DNA from 3 places in the Geobacillus sp. TFV-3 genome. Region 3 is predicted to be linked to each of the others. Evidence: predicted binding sites of a transcription regulator. Region 3 holds the regulator's gene; each other region holds the start of a gene.
The links. The regulator CtsR, encoded in region 3, represses protease genes until heat stress. The targets are predictions, from matches to a motif close to ATGGTCAATAAAGGTCAAACA.
Positions count from the first base shown of each region.

Region 1: clpB (ATP-dependent chaperone ClpB) is a predicted target of CtsR. The motif match lies at 2,557-2,577, and genes of this name have one in related genera.
Region 2: BJQ97_RS12450 (ATP-dependent Clp protease ATP-binding subunit) is a predicted target of CtsR. The motif match lies at 1,737-1,757, and genes of this name have one in related genera.

Region 1 is NZ_MPSP01000001.1:2,606,585-2,610,791, reverse strand. Features, by position in the region: gene BJQ97_RS13155 (carbamoyl-phosphate synthase (glutamine-hydrolyzing) large subunit) at 1-1,173, shown strand, start outside; gene argF (ornithine carbamoyltransferase) at 1,170-2,108, shown strand; gene BJQ97_RS13145 (YjzC family protein) at 2,302-2,481, shown strand; gene clpB (ATP-dependent chaperone ClpB) at 2,589-4,207, shown strand, end outside.
Region 2 is NZ_MPSP01000001.1:2,469,821-2,474,027, reverse strand. Features, by position in the region: gene BJQ97_RS12450 (ATP-dependent Clp protease ATP-binding subunit) at 1-1,675, opposite strand, end outside; gene BJQ97_RS12445 (FixH family protein) at 1,948-2,688, shown strand; gene BJQ97_RS12440 (YkvI family membrane protein) at 2,799-3,839, shown strand; gene BJQ97_RS12435 (methyl-accepting chemotaxis protein) at 3,901-4,207, opposite strand, start outside.
Region 3 is NZ_MPSP01000001.1:90,535-94,741, forward strand. Features, by position in the region: rRNA gene BJQ97_RS00485 (23S ribosomal RNA) at 1-1,504, shown strand, start outside; rRNA gene rrf (5S ribosomal RNA) at 1,781-1,897, shown strand; gene ctsR (transcriptional regulator CtsR) at 2,163-2,624, shown strand; gene mcsA (protein-arginine kinase activator protein McsA) at 2,640-3,188, shown strand; gene mcsB (protein-arginine kinase McsB) at 3,194-4,207, shown strand, end outside.

The sequences.
Region 1 (4,207 bases), 2.5 Mb from region 3:
GCAGGTGTGCCGCTGTTGGGCGTCACGTACGATATGATTGACCAGCTTGAGGATCGCGATCGTTTTTACCAGTTGCTTGAGGAACTTGACATCCCGCACGTACCGGGCTTGATGGCGAACAACGCCGAGGAGCTCGCCGCCAAAACGGCCGAGATCGGCTGCCCGGTGCTGCTTCGCCCGTCGTATGTCATCGGCGGCCGCGGCATGTTTATCGTCCATAGCGAGGCGCAGCTCGCCGCTTTGATTGAGCAAGGCGAGTTGGCATATCCGATTTTGATCGATGCGTATTTGGAAGGGAAAGAGGCGGAGGCCGACATCGCCACGGATGGGACGGACATTTTCCTGCCGACGATTATCGAACATGTCGAAAAAGCCGGCGTCCACTCCGGCGACAGCTATGCATGGCTGCCGGCGCAGACGCTCACAGACGAAGAAAAAGCGAAAATCATCGACTATGCGGGCCGGATTGCGAAAAAACTTGGCTTTAAAGGAATCATGAACATTCAATACGTCATTGCGGACGGCAATGTATACGTCCTTGAAGTGAACCCGCGCGCGAGCCGGACGGTGCCGATCGTCAGCAAAACGACCGGCGTGCCGCTGGCGCAAATTGCGACAAAGTTATTGCTTGGGAAATCACTCGTCGACATCGTTGACGAAAAAGCGCGCGGATTGGCGGTCATGCCGTACGCCGTGTTAAAGTATCCCGTCTTTTCAACCCATAAGTTGCCGGGGATTGACCCGATGGTCGGGCCGGAGATGAAATCGACCGGCGAAGGCATCAGCATCGCCGCGACGAAGGAAGAAGCGGCGTACAAAGCGTTTTATGCCTACTTGCGAAAGAAAGCAAACGCCAATGAAGTGTATGTGATCGGCGGCATCGATGAGGCACTGGCAGCGGAAATCGAAGCGAAACAACTTGTAATCGTGTCTGATCTCCCGTTTGCCGAGTGGGTGAAGCGCGACGCAGCGCTCGCGGTGATCAACTTGGGCAAAGAGGAAGACGAGGCAAACAAACGAATGGCTGCGTTGTCCCGACAATTGCTCGTCTTTACGGAATGCGAGACGGTGAAGCTTTTCTTGCAGGCGCTCGATATTGATCATCTTGATGTGCAGCCGATCCACGGCTGGTTGGAAAAGAAAAAACAAGCAGAACAGGCGGTGATCGCATGAATGCAGTGTTGTCATTAAAAGGGAAAGATTTTTTAACGCTGCTCGATTTTTCAACAGACGAAATTATGGACTTGTTGGCGCTAGCAGCCGATTTAAAAGCGAAACAAAAAGCCGGCGTGCCGTATGCGCCGCTTTCCGGCAAAACGATGGCGATGATTTTTGAAAAGCCGTCAACGCGCACGCGCGTGTCGTTTGAAGTCGGCATGATCCAGCTCGGCGGCCAGGCGATGTATTTAAACGGCAACGATTTGCAGCTTGGCCGCGGCGAAACGATGGCGGATACGGCGCGCGTCTTGTCGCAATACGTCGATGTCATTATGATCCGGACGTTTGCTCATCAAAAAGTGGAAGAACTGGCCGAATATGCGTCCGTTCCGGTCATCAACGGGTTGACGGACGATGATCATCCGTGTCAAGCGTTGGCGGATTTGCTGACGATTTATGAAGTGAAAAAAACGTTCCAAGGCGTCAAACTCGCCTATGTCGGCGACGGCAACAACGTCGCCAACGCCTTGCTTGCGGCCGCAGCCAAAGTGGGAATGGATATTTCCATTGCCTGTCCGCCGGGCTATGAGCCGAAGGCGGAATACGTCGAGTCAGCGCGCCGGATCGGCGAGAAAACCGGAGCAACAATTGTCGTGACGCACGACCCGCTTGAGGCAGCGGCGGGAGCCGATGCGATTTATACAGACGTATGGACGAGCATGGGCCAGGAAAGCGAAAGCGCCGAGCGGCTTCAAGTATTCCAGCCGTACCAAGTGAATGAACAGCTCGTCAAAGCAGCGAAGCCGGATTACCTCTTTTTGCATTGCCTGCCGGCCCATCGCGGCGAAGAGGTGACGGCCGGCGTCATGGACGGCCCGAACTCCTTCGTCTTTGAACAAGCCGGCAACCGGCTTCATGCGCAAAAAGCGATTTTAGTGTCGATCCTATAGGAAAAAGGAATTCCCGTTTCGGGAGTTCCTTTTTCGCTCTTCGCAAGGAAAAGGATTTCCATGAGGAAAAAACGTTTTTATTATGAAAGGCTTGAGTCTTCGTGTGCGGCGGCCCCCATCATTTCCCTTCTTATGAACAGCGGCGGAACCGGGAATGCTAACAAATGCAATCGAAGCAAGGGGGATGAAACAAATGGGCCAACCACGCCATTTCAAACCAGGAGATAAAGCGCCGAACAACGGTGTGTACATTGAAATCGGCGAAACGGGCGACAACGTAAAACATCCGAAAAAGCTGAAACTGAAAGCTGGCGATACGTTCCCCGAAACGTCGAACCATAACCGGCATTGGACGTATTTGCGCAAACCGTGAAGCACAACAAAAGCCATTCCAAGTATGGAGTGGCTTTTCATTTGCCATGCACTTCGCGATGCGCTATAATGATTTATGGTCAAAGAAGGTCAAATGGAGGGGACGGCATGGATGCAAGCCGTTTGACGGAAAAACTGCAAGAGGCGCTCATGGCGGCGCAATCGCTCGCCAAAGAACGACATCATCAACAGCTTGATGTCGAGCATCTCCTGATTGCGTTGCTCGAACAAGAAGGCGGCTTGGCGCCGCGGCTCGTGGAGCTTTCCGGCGCCGACAAGGAAAAGGCCGCTGACTGGCTTCGCAGCCAGCTTCGCCAAAAGCCTGAAGTGCATGGGGTGGACGGGCAGCTGTATGTTGCGCCCGCCTTGGCGCGGTTGCTTGAGGAGGCGGAAAACGAAGCGAAGCGAATGCAAGACGAGTACATATCGGTCGAACATGTGCTGCTCGCGTTGCCTCATGGCGCCGAGCCGGTCGCTCGGCAGCTGGCGTCGTTTGGACTGACGAAGGAAGCACTATTAGCGGCAGTGAGAAACGTAAGGGGGAATCAACGCGTGACGAGTCCGCATCCGGAAGCAACCTATGAAGCGTTGGCAAAATACGGGCGCGACCTTGTCGCGGAAGCGAAAGCTGGAAAAATCGACCCAGTCATCGGCCGCGACAGTGAAATTCGCCGCGTCATCCGCATTTTGTCGCGGAAGACGAAAAACAACCCGGTGTTGATCGGCGAGCCGGGCGTCGGGAAGACCGCTATTGTCGAAGGGCTCGCTCAACGCATCGTGCGCAAAGACGTCCCGGAAGGGCTGAAAGACAAAACGATTTTCGCTCTTGATATGAGCGCGCTCGTCGCCGGAGCGAAGTTTCGCGGTGAATTTGAAGAACGGCTGAAAGCGGTATTGAACGAAATCAAAAAAAGCGACGGCCGCATCATTTTGTTTATTGACGAGCTGCATACGATCGTCGGCGCTGGCAGAGCGGAAGGGGCGATTGACGCCGGCAATATGCTCAAGCCGATGCTTGCCCGCGGCGAGCTGCGCTGCATCGGGGCGACGACGCTTGATGAGTACCGGCAATACATCGAAAAAGACCCGGCGCTCGAGCGCCGCTTCCAACAAGTGCTTGTCCAAGAGCCGAGCGTTGAGGACACGATTTCGATTTTGCGCGGATTGAAAGAGCGGTATGAAGTGCACCATGGAGTGAAAATCCACGATCGCGCGCTCGTCGCGGCCGCCGTTTTGTCCGACCGTTACATCTCTGACCGCTTTTTGCCTGACAAAGCGATCGATTTGGTCGATGAAGCGTGCGCGACGATTCGGACGGAAATGGAATCGATGCCGTCGGAGCTGGACGAAGTGATGCGCCGTGTCATGCAGCTTGAAATTGAAGAGGCGGCCTTAAGCAAAGAAACGGATGAAGCGAGCCGCGAGCGGCTTGCGGCATTGCAAAAAGAACTTGCCGATTTGCGTGAAAAGGCGAACGCCATGAAAGCGCAATGGCAAAAAGAAAAAGAAGCGCTTGACCGCGTCCGTCGTTTGCGCGAGGCGCTCGAGCGGGCAAAACGCGAACTGGAAGAGGCGGAAAACGAGTATGATTTAAACAAGGCGGCGGAGCTTCGCCATGGCCGCATTCCGCAGTTGGAAAAGCAACTTAGACAGCTCGAGGAAGAAATCAGTGAGCAAAGTGAAGGGAAATTGCTGCGCGAGGAAGTGACGGAAGAAGAGATTGCCGA
Region 2 (4,207 bases), 2.4 Mb from region 3:
GGCCTTGGCTGTCGGTTAAGCGGCCGTCTTCCAAAATTTGCAGGAAGATGTGCTGCACATCCGGGTGCGCTTTTTCAATCTCGTCAAGCAAGATGATGCTGTACGGATTGCGGCGCACTTTTTCCGTCAGCTGGCCGGCTTCTTCAAAGCCGACATAGCCTGGCGGTGAACCGATCAGCTTCGAGACCGAATGTTTCTCCATGTATTCGCTCATATCGAGGCGAATCATGGCGTCTTTTGTGCCAAACAGCTCCTCAGCGAGCGTTTTGGCGAGCTCCGTTTTCCCGACGCCGGTCGGGCCGACGAACAGGAACGAACCGATCGGGCGGTGTTTCGCTTTCAAGCCGGCGCGGCTGCGGCGGATCGCCTTGGCGACTTTTTTCACCGCTTCCGCTTGGCCGATCACTTTTTTCGCCAAGTTTTCTTCGAGATGTTTCATTTTTTCTTTTTCATCCGCTTGCAGTTTGCCGACCGGGATGCCAGTTTTTTCAGCAATGATTTGCTCGATGTCGGCGACGTCGACGACAGGGCGTTCTTGGGTGACGCCTTGCTCGAGTTGTTTCTCAAGCTTCAGCTCTTCATCGCGCAGTTTCGCCGCCAGCTCGTAGTTTTCCTCTTTCGCTGCTTGCTCTTTTTCTTTCGCGATTTGCATCAGCCGCTCTTGCAATTGTTTTTCGTCAGTTGGGCCGAGGCGCAAGTTCGCTTTCGAGCCGGCCTCGTCAAGCAAGTCGATCGCTTTGTCCGGGAGGAAGCGGTCTTGGATGTAGCGGTGCGCGAGTTTCACGCACGCTTCGATCGCTTCATCCGTGTAGCGGACATGATGGAATTGTTCGTATTTCGGCTGGATGCCTTTCAAGATGGCGATCGCTTCTTCCACGGTCGGCTCGTGGACGATGACCGGTTGGAAGCGGCGCTCAAGAGCCGCGTCTTTTTCAATTTGCCGGTACTCTTTCAATGTTGTCGCCCCGACGACTTGCAGCTCCCCGCGGGCAAGCGCCGGTTTCAAAATGTTCCCGGCGTCCATCGAGCCTTCAGCGGCGCCAGCGCCGACGAGCAGATGGATTTCGTCAATGAACAAGATGACGTTTTTCCGCTCTTGCAGTTCCGCGATGAGCCGTTTCATCCGCTCTTCAAACTGGCCGCGGATGCCGGTGTTGGCGACAAGCGAAGCGACATCAAGCAAGTACACTTCTTTGTTTAACAGTTTTTCCGGCACGTTCCCTTCGGCGATTTTCAGCGCGAGCCCTTCGACGATCGCCGTTTTTCCGACGCCCGGTTCCCCGATTAAGACCGGGTTGTTTTTGTTGCGGCGGTTTAAAATTTCGATAACGCGCTCAATTTCTTTGTCACGGCCGATGACCGGATCGATCAAGCCCGCTTTGGCCATTTGCGTCAAGTTGCGGCCAAACTGATCCAAAAATCCGCCGCTATGGCTTTGCGGGCGTTTCGCCATCGTTTCCGGCGAGCTCATCCCCGCGTTGGCGGCTGTGAACGGGCTAGTAAAGAAGTCATCAAACGAAAACGGCGAAAAGCCGAAGTTCATCATCGGAATCGACAATTGTTGTTTTTGTTTTTCATAGCATTCATGGCACAGGTGAAGTTGTTGTTTTTCACCGTTCCATTGCAAGTTGACAAACACCGTTGCTTCACGTTGTTGGCATGCTTGGCAACGCATGAGGCATACCCCCCCCCTTTTTTTTTGACTTTGACTTTCTTTGACTTTCTGACTTTATTATACTTTGACCTTTTTTGACTTTCAAGTGTTTTGTACAAAAAAATTGTGATAACGATGAAATGTTTTTGAAAAAATGGTGAATACTAATGTAGGTGCAAAAAAACTATGATAAAGTGAAAAACAGAAAAAGAGGCGGAAAAGGCTCGTCTCGGACAATGGGCGACTGAACGACGTTTATCATGAATTTTGAAGGAAAAAGGAGAAAGGTGAAGATGAGAAGATATGTTGGTTTCGCATTTGCCCTTGTGCTTTTTGGAATGATCATAGCCGCATGCACAAACAACAACAAGCAAGCGGAGACGCCGGCTGTGCTTGAAGTGAAAATCGATGTGCCGGATCATATCGATTTGAACAAACCGACCAAGCTCGCCTGTGTCGTGACGTATGGCGGCGAAAAAGTCGAGGATGCGAGCGAAGTGAAGTTTGAAGTATGGAAGCATGGGAGCGACGAGCGGGAAATGCTTGAAGCAAAGCATGACGGCGATGGCCGTTACTCGGTGGAAAAAACGTTTACCCAAGCGGGAACCTATTCGGTCGTCGCCCATGTGACGGCGCGCGACATGCATAACATGCCGAAAAAAGATATTATCGCCGGCAACCCGGAACAGGCGGCGACGGCTGACGGTGCGCGCGAACATTCCCAAGGCCGTGCTGAAGAACGCCATCATGGCGCCATCGCCATTTCGCTGTCGTCCCGTTCGTTCGAAGCCGGAAAACCGGCGGCATTGACCGTTCATCTCACCAAAGATGGGAAGCCGTTTACGAACGCCGCCGTTCGCTTTGAGATTTGGCAGGCGGACAACAAGCATGAATTTGTGGATGCGGATGAAAAAGGAAACGGCGAATACGAGGCTGTGGCCACGTTTGCCAACAAAGGAACGTATTCGGTGAAAGTGCATGTGGAAACAGATCAATTGCACGAACATCAAGTCAAACAGGTGACGGTTCAGTAACGAAGGATGCTGAGGAAGGCATCCTTTTTTTTGCCTATTCGTCTTTCCTGTCCGCTGCGGACATATATATGAAAGTGAAGCAGCGGACAAGGAGAAGGAGAGGGCAGTCAGTGAAGAAGAAAGCGGAATGGTCGGAAGCATGGCAAATCGCCGCTGTTTACGTCGGCACGGTGATTGGGGCGGGATTTGCGACTGGCAGGGAAATTATTGAATTTTTTACCCGCTACGGAACGGCTGGAACGGTCGGCGTATTGGTCAGCGGCGTTTTGTTCACATGGGGCGGCGCGCGCCTGATGGTGATGGCGCGCCGCCTTGGAGCTGCGTCATATGATGAATTGAATCGCTATTTGTTCGGAAGAATGTTGAGTCCGTTTGTGACGCTCGTGATGACGGTGATGATCGCGGGGGTGACGGCGGTGATGATTGCCGGGGCGGGCGCGGTGTTTGAAGAGCAGATTGGATGGCCGCGGCAGGCGGGGATTGCGCTGACGCTCAGTTTGGCGCTTTTTGTCATGTTGTTTGACCGCAAAGGGCTGTTTGGCGTCAACGTGTTAGTCGTGCCGATGATGATGATATTTAGCGCCACCGTATTGATCAAAATGGCGATGGTTGGCGACTTATGCCGACCGGATATGGTGGCATCGGATTATTCGCTTAAGGCGGTGTTGTCCCCGTTTTCCTATGCCGCGTTTAACTTGGCGATGGCTCAAGCGGTGCTTGTGCCTGTTGCCCGCGAGGCGACCAGTGAGCAAGCGGTGAAGCGCGGGGCGATGTTGGGTGGAGTGATATTGACAGGGTTGCTGCTTCTAAACCATATCGTGTTGCTATCATTTCCACAAAAGGATGATTACGACATTCCGATGGCCGAAGTGGTTCGTACGTTTTTTGCCATGCTGTATTGGTTGTATGTTGTAGTCATTTACGGAGAAATTTTTACCTCGGTCATCGGCGGCCTGTTTGGGCTTGCCCGTCAAGTGCGCGTTTGGGTGTCGATCGGCGGAAAATGGTTGGGCGTGCTGCTCGTGTTGTTGTTTGCGGCGGTCAGCCCGTTTCGTTATGGGGAGTTGTTATCATTTCTCTATCCACTGTTTGGCTACATGAGTCTTCTATTATTGTGGCTGCTTTGGCGCCGACGGCTGCCGCACCGATAAATCGGCCCTTTCGTTCCCTGACGTTTCTTTGGTGAAGGGGGGACGAAAGGGCTTTGTTTCGTTATGAGTGGAAGCGGGCGATCATTTTTTCTAAGTCGCGCGCTGCCGCAGCCAATGTGTCGGCTTCCCGTGCTAATTGGTGAAGGGCGAGCGCTTGTTGCTCAAGCCCAGCCGCTGTTTCTTGCACCATGTTTGAAAAATCAGCGGCGACGGTGCGTACGTCTTCCATCAGTCCGCCGAGCTGCTCGCCGTCGGCGGTGATGGCGTTGACGTATGATTCGTTTTGCTGAAGCAAGTCGTTCAGTTGGGCGAACATGCCTTGAAACGATGTGAACGTTTCCCCTGTTTTCCAAAGAGAGTCTTTCGTT
Region 3 (4,207 bases):
ACAGGTGGAGATTCCTGTACCACCTTCTTCCCGTTTGAGCGATGGGGGGACGCAGGAGGATAGGGCGAGCAGGCGGCTGGAAGAGCCTGTCCAAGCCGTGAGGCTGATCCGCAGGCAAATCCGCGGGTCGCTAAGGCCAAGCGGTGACGGCGACGGAGCATTCCGGAAGTCCCTGATTCCACACTGCCAAGAAAAGCCTCTAGCGAGGGAAGAGGTGCCCGTACCGCAAACCGACACAGGTAGGCGAGGAGAGAATCCTAAGGCGCGCGGGAGAACTCTCGTTAAGGAACTCGGCAAAATGACCCCGTAACTTCGGGAGAAGGGGTGCTCTTTCGGGTGAAGAGCCTGGAAGAGCCGCAGTGAAAAGGCCCAAGCGACTGTTTATCAAAAACACAGGTCTCTGCGAAGCCGAAAGGCGACGTATAGGGGCTGACACCTGCCCGGTGCTGGAAGGTTAAGGGGAGCGCTTAGCGGAAGCGAAGGTGCGAACCGAAGCCCCAGTAAACGGCGGCCGTAACTATAACGGTCCTAAGGTAGCGAAATTCCTTGTCGGGTAAGTTCCGACCCGCACGAAAGGTGTAACGACTTGGGCGCTGTCTCAACGAGAGACCCGGTGAAATTATACTACCTGTGAAGATGCAGGTTACCCGCGACAGGACGGAAAGACCCCGTGGAGCTTTACTGCAGCCTGATATGGAATTTTGGTATCGCTTGTACAGGATAGGTGGGAGCCTGGGAAGCCGGAGCGCCAGCTTCGGTGAAGGCGGCGGTGGGATACCACCCTGGCGGTATTGAAATTCTAACCCGCACCCCTTAGCGGGGTGGGAGACAGTGTCAGGCGGGCAGTTTGACTGGGGCGGTCGCCTCCCAAAAGGTAACGGAGGCGCCCAAAGGTTCCCTCAGAATGGTTGGAAATCATTCGGAGAGTGCAAAGGCACAAGGGAGCTTGACTGCGAGACGGACAGGTCGAGCAGGGACGAAAGTCGGGCTTAGTGATCCGGTGGTTCCGCATGGAAGGGCCATCGCTCAACGGATAAAAGCTACCCCGGGGATAACAGGCTGATCTCCCCCAAGAGTCCACATCGACGGGGAGGTTTGGCACCTCGATGTCGGCTCATCGCATCCTGGGGCTGTAGTCGGTCCCAAGGGTTGGGCTGTTCGCCCATTAAAGCGGTACGCGAGCTGGGTTCAGAACGTCGTGAGACAGTTCGGTCCCTATCCGTCGCGGGCGGAGGAAATTTGAGAGGAGCTGTCCTTAGTACGAGAGGACCGGGATGGACGCACCGCTGGTGTACCAGTTGTCCCGCCAGGGGCACCGCTGGGTAGCTATGTGCGGACGGGATAAGCGCTGAAAGCATCTAAGCGTGAAGCCCCCCTCAAGATGAGATTTCCCACCGCGTGAAGCGGGTAAGATCCCTCGAAGATGACGAGGTCGATAGGTCCGAGGTGGAAGCGTGGCGACACGTGGAGCTGACGGATACTAATCGATCGAGGGCTTGACCTAACGAGAAAAGTGGAAGCGCCGCGGTCAGCTCTCGATGCCAAATGTTCTTCACCCGCAGGGGTGCTTGCACCCCGAGGGGGAAGGTTATTTGGCAGAAGAGAGCTAGGCGCTGGAACTGGACAACAAGAAAAGCGGCGGCGAGCCGGAGCTGGACAACGAAAAGCGCAGGCTTGCGGCTTCTTCCGACGGTTATCTAGTTTTGAAGGAATGAACATCCTGTTGACAAATCCAACAGGATGGATATAATAAGGATTGTCCATAAGTTGATGATCATTGCCTAGTGGCTATGGCGGAGGGGAAACACCCGTTCCCATCCCGAACACGGAAGTTAAGCCCTCCAGCGCCGATGGTAGTTGGGGCCAGCGCCCCTGCAAGAGTAGGTCGCTGCTAGGCAAAATGGAAAGCACGTCTTTTCTTTCTTGGGGAGAAAAGGCGTGCTTTTTCATTTATTCGGCTGCTTGACGTTTTATTGTCCCAAAAAAACGGATATTCTATAGCTAGTCTTCCTTCTTCGGTCACTCTTGAAATTTTCCGTAATACATTGTATAGTAAGAGTAAGGTCAAATATAGTCAAAGTCAACAAAGAGGCAATGGGGTGTCCTTGTCAGCGGACGGCCCATCGCCAGGTAGCTTGGTTGTAAGGAAGGTGGTAGGTAGAGTGCCGAACATTTCCGACATTATTGAGCAATATTTAAAGCAAGTGCTCAATATGAGCGACCAAGATATTGTTGAAATTAAACGAAGCGAAATCGCTAATAAATTCCAATGTGTTCCGTCGCAGGTCAACTATGTCATCAATACGAGGTTTACCCTTGAAAGAGGGTACATCGTCGAAAGCAAGCGCGGTGGCGGCGGGTATATCCGCATTATGAAAGTGAAAACAAAGAGTGAAGCACAGCTTATTGACCAGCTGCTCGAGCTGGTCGGCCACCGCATCAGCCAATCGAATGCGGAAGATGTGGTAAAACGTCTCGTTGAAGAAAAGGTAATTTCGGAGCGGGAAGCGAAAATTATGTTAAGCGCTATGGATCGTTCTGTTTTATATATCGATTTGCCCGAGCGGGACGAACTGCGGGCCCGCATGTTAAAAGCGATGCTGACGTCGCTGAAATACAAATAGGGGGAGGGGGAGGCATTGATTTGCCAAGAATGCAAGCAGCGGCCGGCCACGATGCACTTTACGAAAATTGTAAACGGAGAGAAAACGGAGTTCCATCTTTGCGAGCAATGCGCCAGAGAGCATGGCCATATGTTTACGTTCTACGGCAATGATGATTTTTCACTCAACAACTTGTTGGCGGGGCTTCTCAACTTTCAGGCGCCGATGAAAGAGATGACGGCGAACGCGTTTCCGAACCCGGATGTACTTCAATGTGAGACGTGCCAAATGACATACCATCAATTCACACAAATCGGACGGTTCGGCTGCGCTAACTGCTACCGGACGTTTGCCCGCTACTTGCCGCCGATTTTGAAACGGCTCCATAGCGGCAATACGGCTCATTCAGGAAAAATTCCGAAGCGAAAAGGCGGCGTTCTCCATTTGCGCAAGCAACTTGCTGTGTTGAAACAAAAGCTTCAGGAGCTCGTCGCTCGTGAGGAATTCGAGCGGGCGGCCGAGGTGCGCGACCAAATCCGCTCGTTGGAGGATGAACTGCGTCGACGCGGAGAGGAGGATATGTAAGCGGTATGTCGTTCGAGAAGTTTTTCAATACGGCGGTCAGCGCGTGGATGAGCCAAGAGGGGCCGGATTCGGACATCGTCTTAAGCAGCCGCATCCGACTGGCGCGCAATATCGTTGACTTTCGTTTTCCAACGCTGTTTAGCAGTGAAGAAGCGATGCAAATCGTCGCGTTGTTTGAACGGACGTTCGCCCATCGTTCTTACGGAGGGGCAGGCCGCTTCGAGTTGTTGAAAATGTCGGAGCTTCAGCCGATTGAAAAACGGGTATTGGTAGAAAAACACTTAATTAGTCCGCATCTAGCTGAGGATTCGCCGTTTGGCGCTTGTCTGCTTTCGGAAAATGAAGAAATCAGCATCATGATCAACGAGGAGGATCATATTCGCATCCAATGCCTATTCCCGGGGTTGCAGCTTGCTGAGGCGCTCGAGGCGGCGAGCGAATTGGACGATTGGATTGAAGGGCATGTCAACTATGCCTTTGACGAGCGACTAGGCTATTTAACGAGCTGTCCGACCAATGTCGGGACGGGATTGCGTGCTTCGGTGATGATGCATCTCCCAGCGCTTGTCATGACTCAGCAAATCAACCGCATCATTCCTGCCATCAATCAGTTGGGGCTCGTTGTCCGCGGAACATACGGTGAAGGGAGCGAAGCGTTGGGCAATATCTTCCAAATTTCCAACCAGATCACGCTTGGGAAATCAGAGGAAGACATTGTCGCTGATTTGCATACGATCGTCCAGCAACTGATTGCCCAAGAAAGAGCAGCTCGTCAGGCATTAGTGAAAACTTTAGGCATACAATTAGAAGACAAGGTGTTCCGTTCATACGGTATATTGGCCAACTGCCGCGTCATTGAATCGAAAGAAGCGGCGCAATGTCTGTCTGATGTTCGTTTAGGGATTGATTTAGGATATATCAAAAACATCTCGCGCAACATTTTAAATGAGCTGATGATTTTGACGCAGCCGGGATTTTTGCAGCAATATGCCGGCGGGGCGCTTCGCCCGGAAGAACGA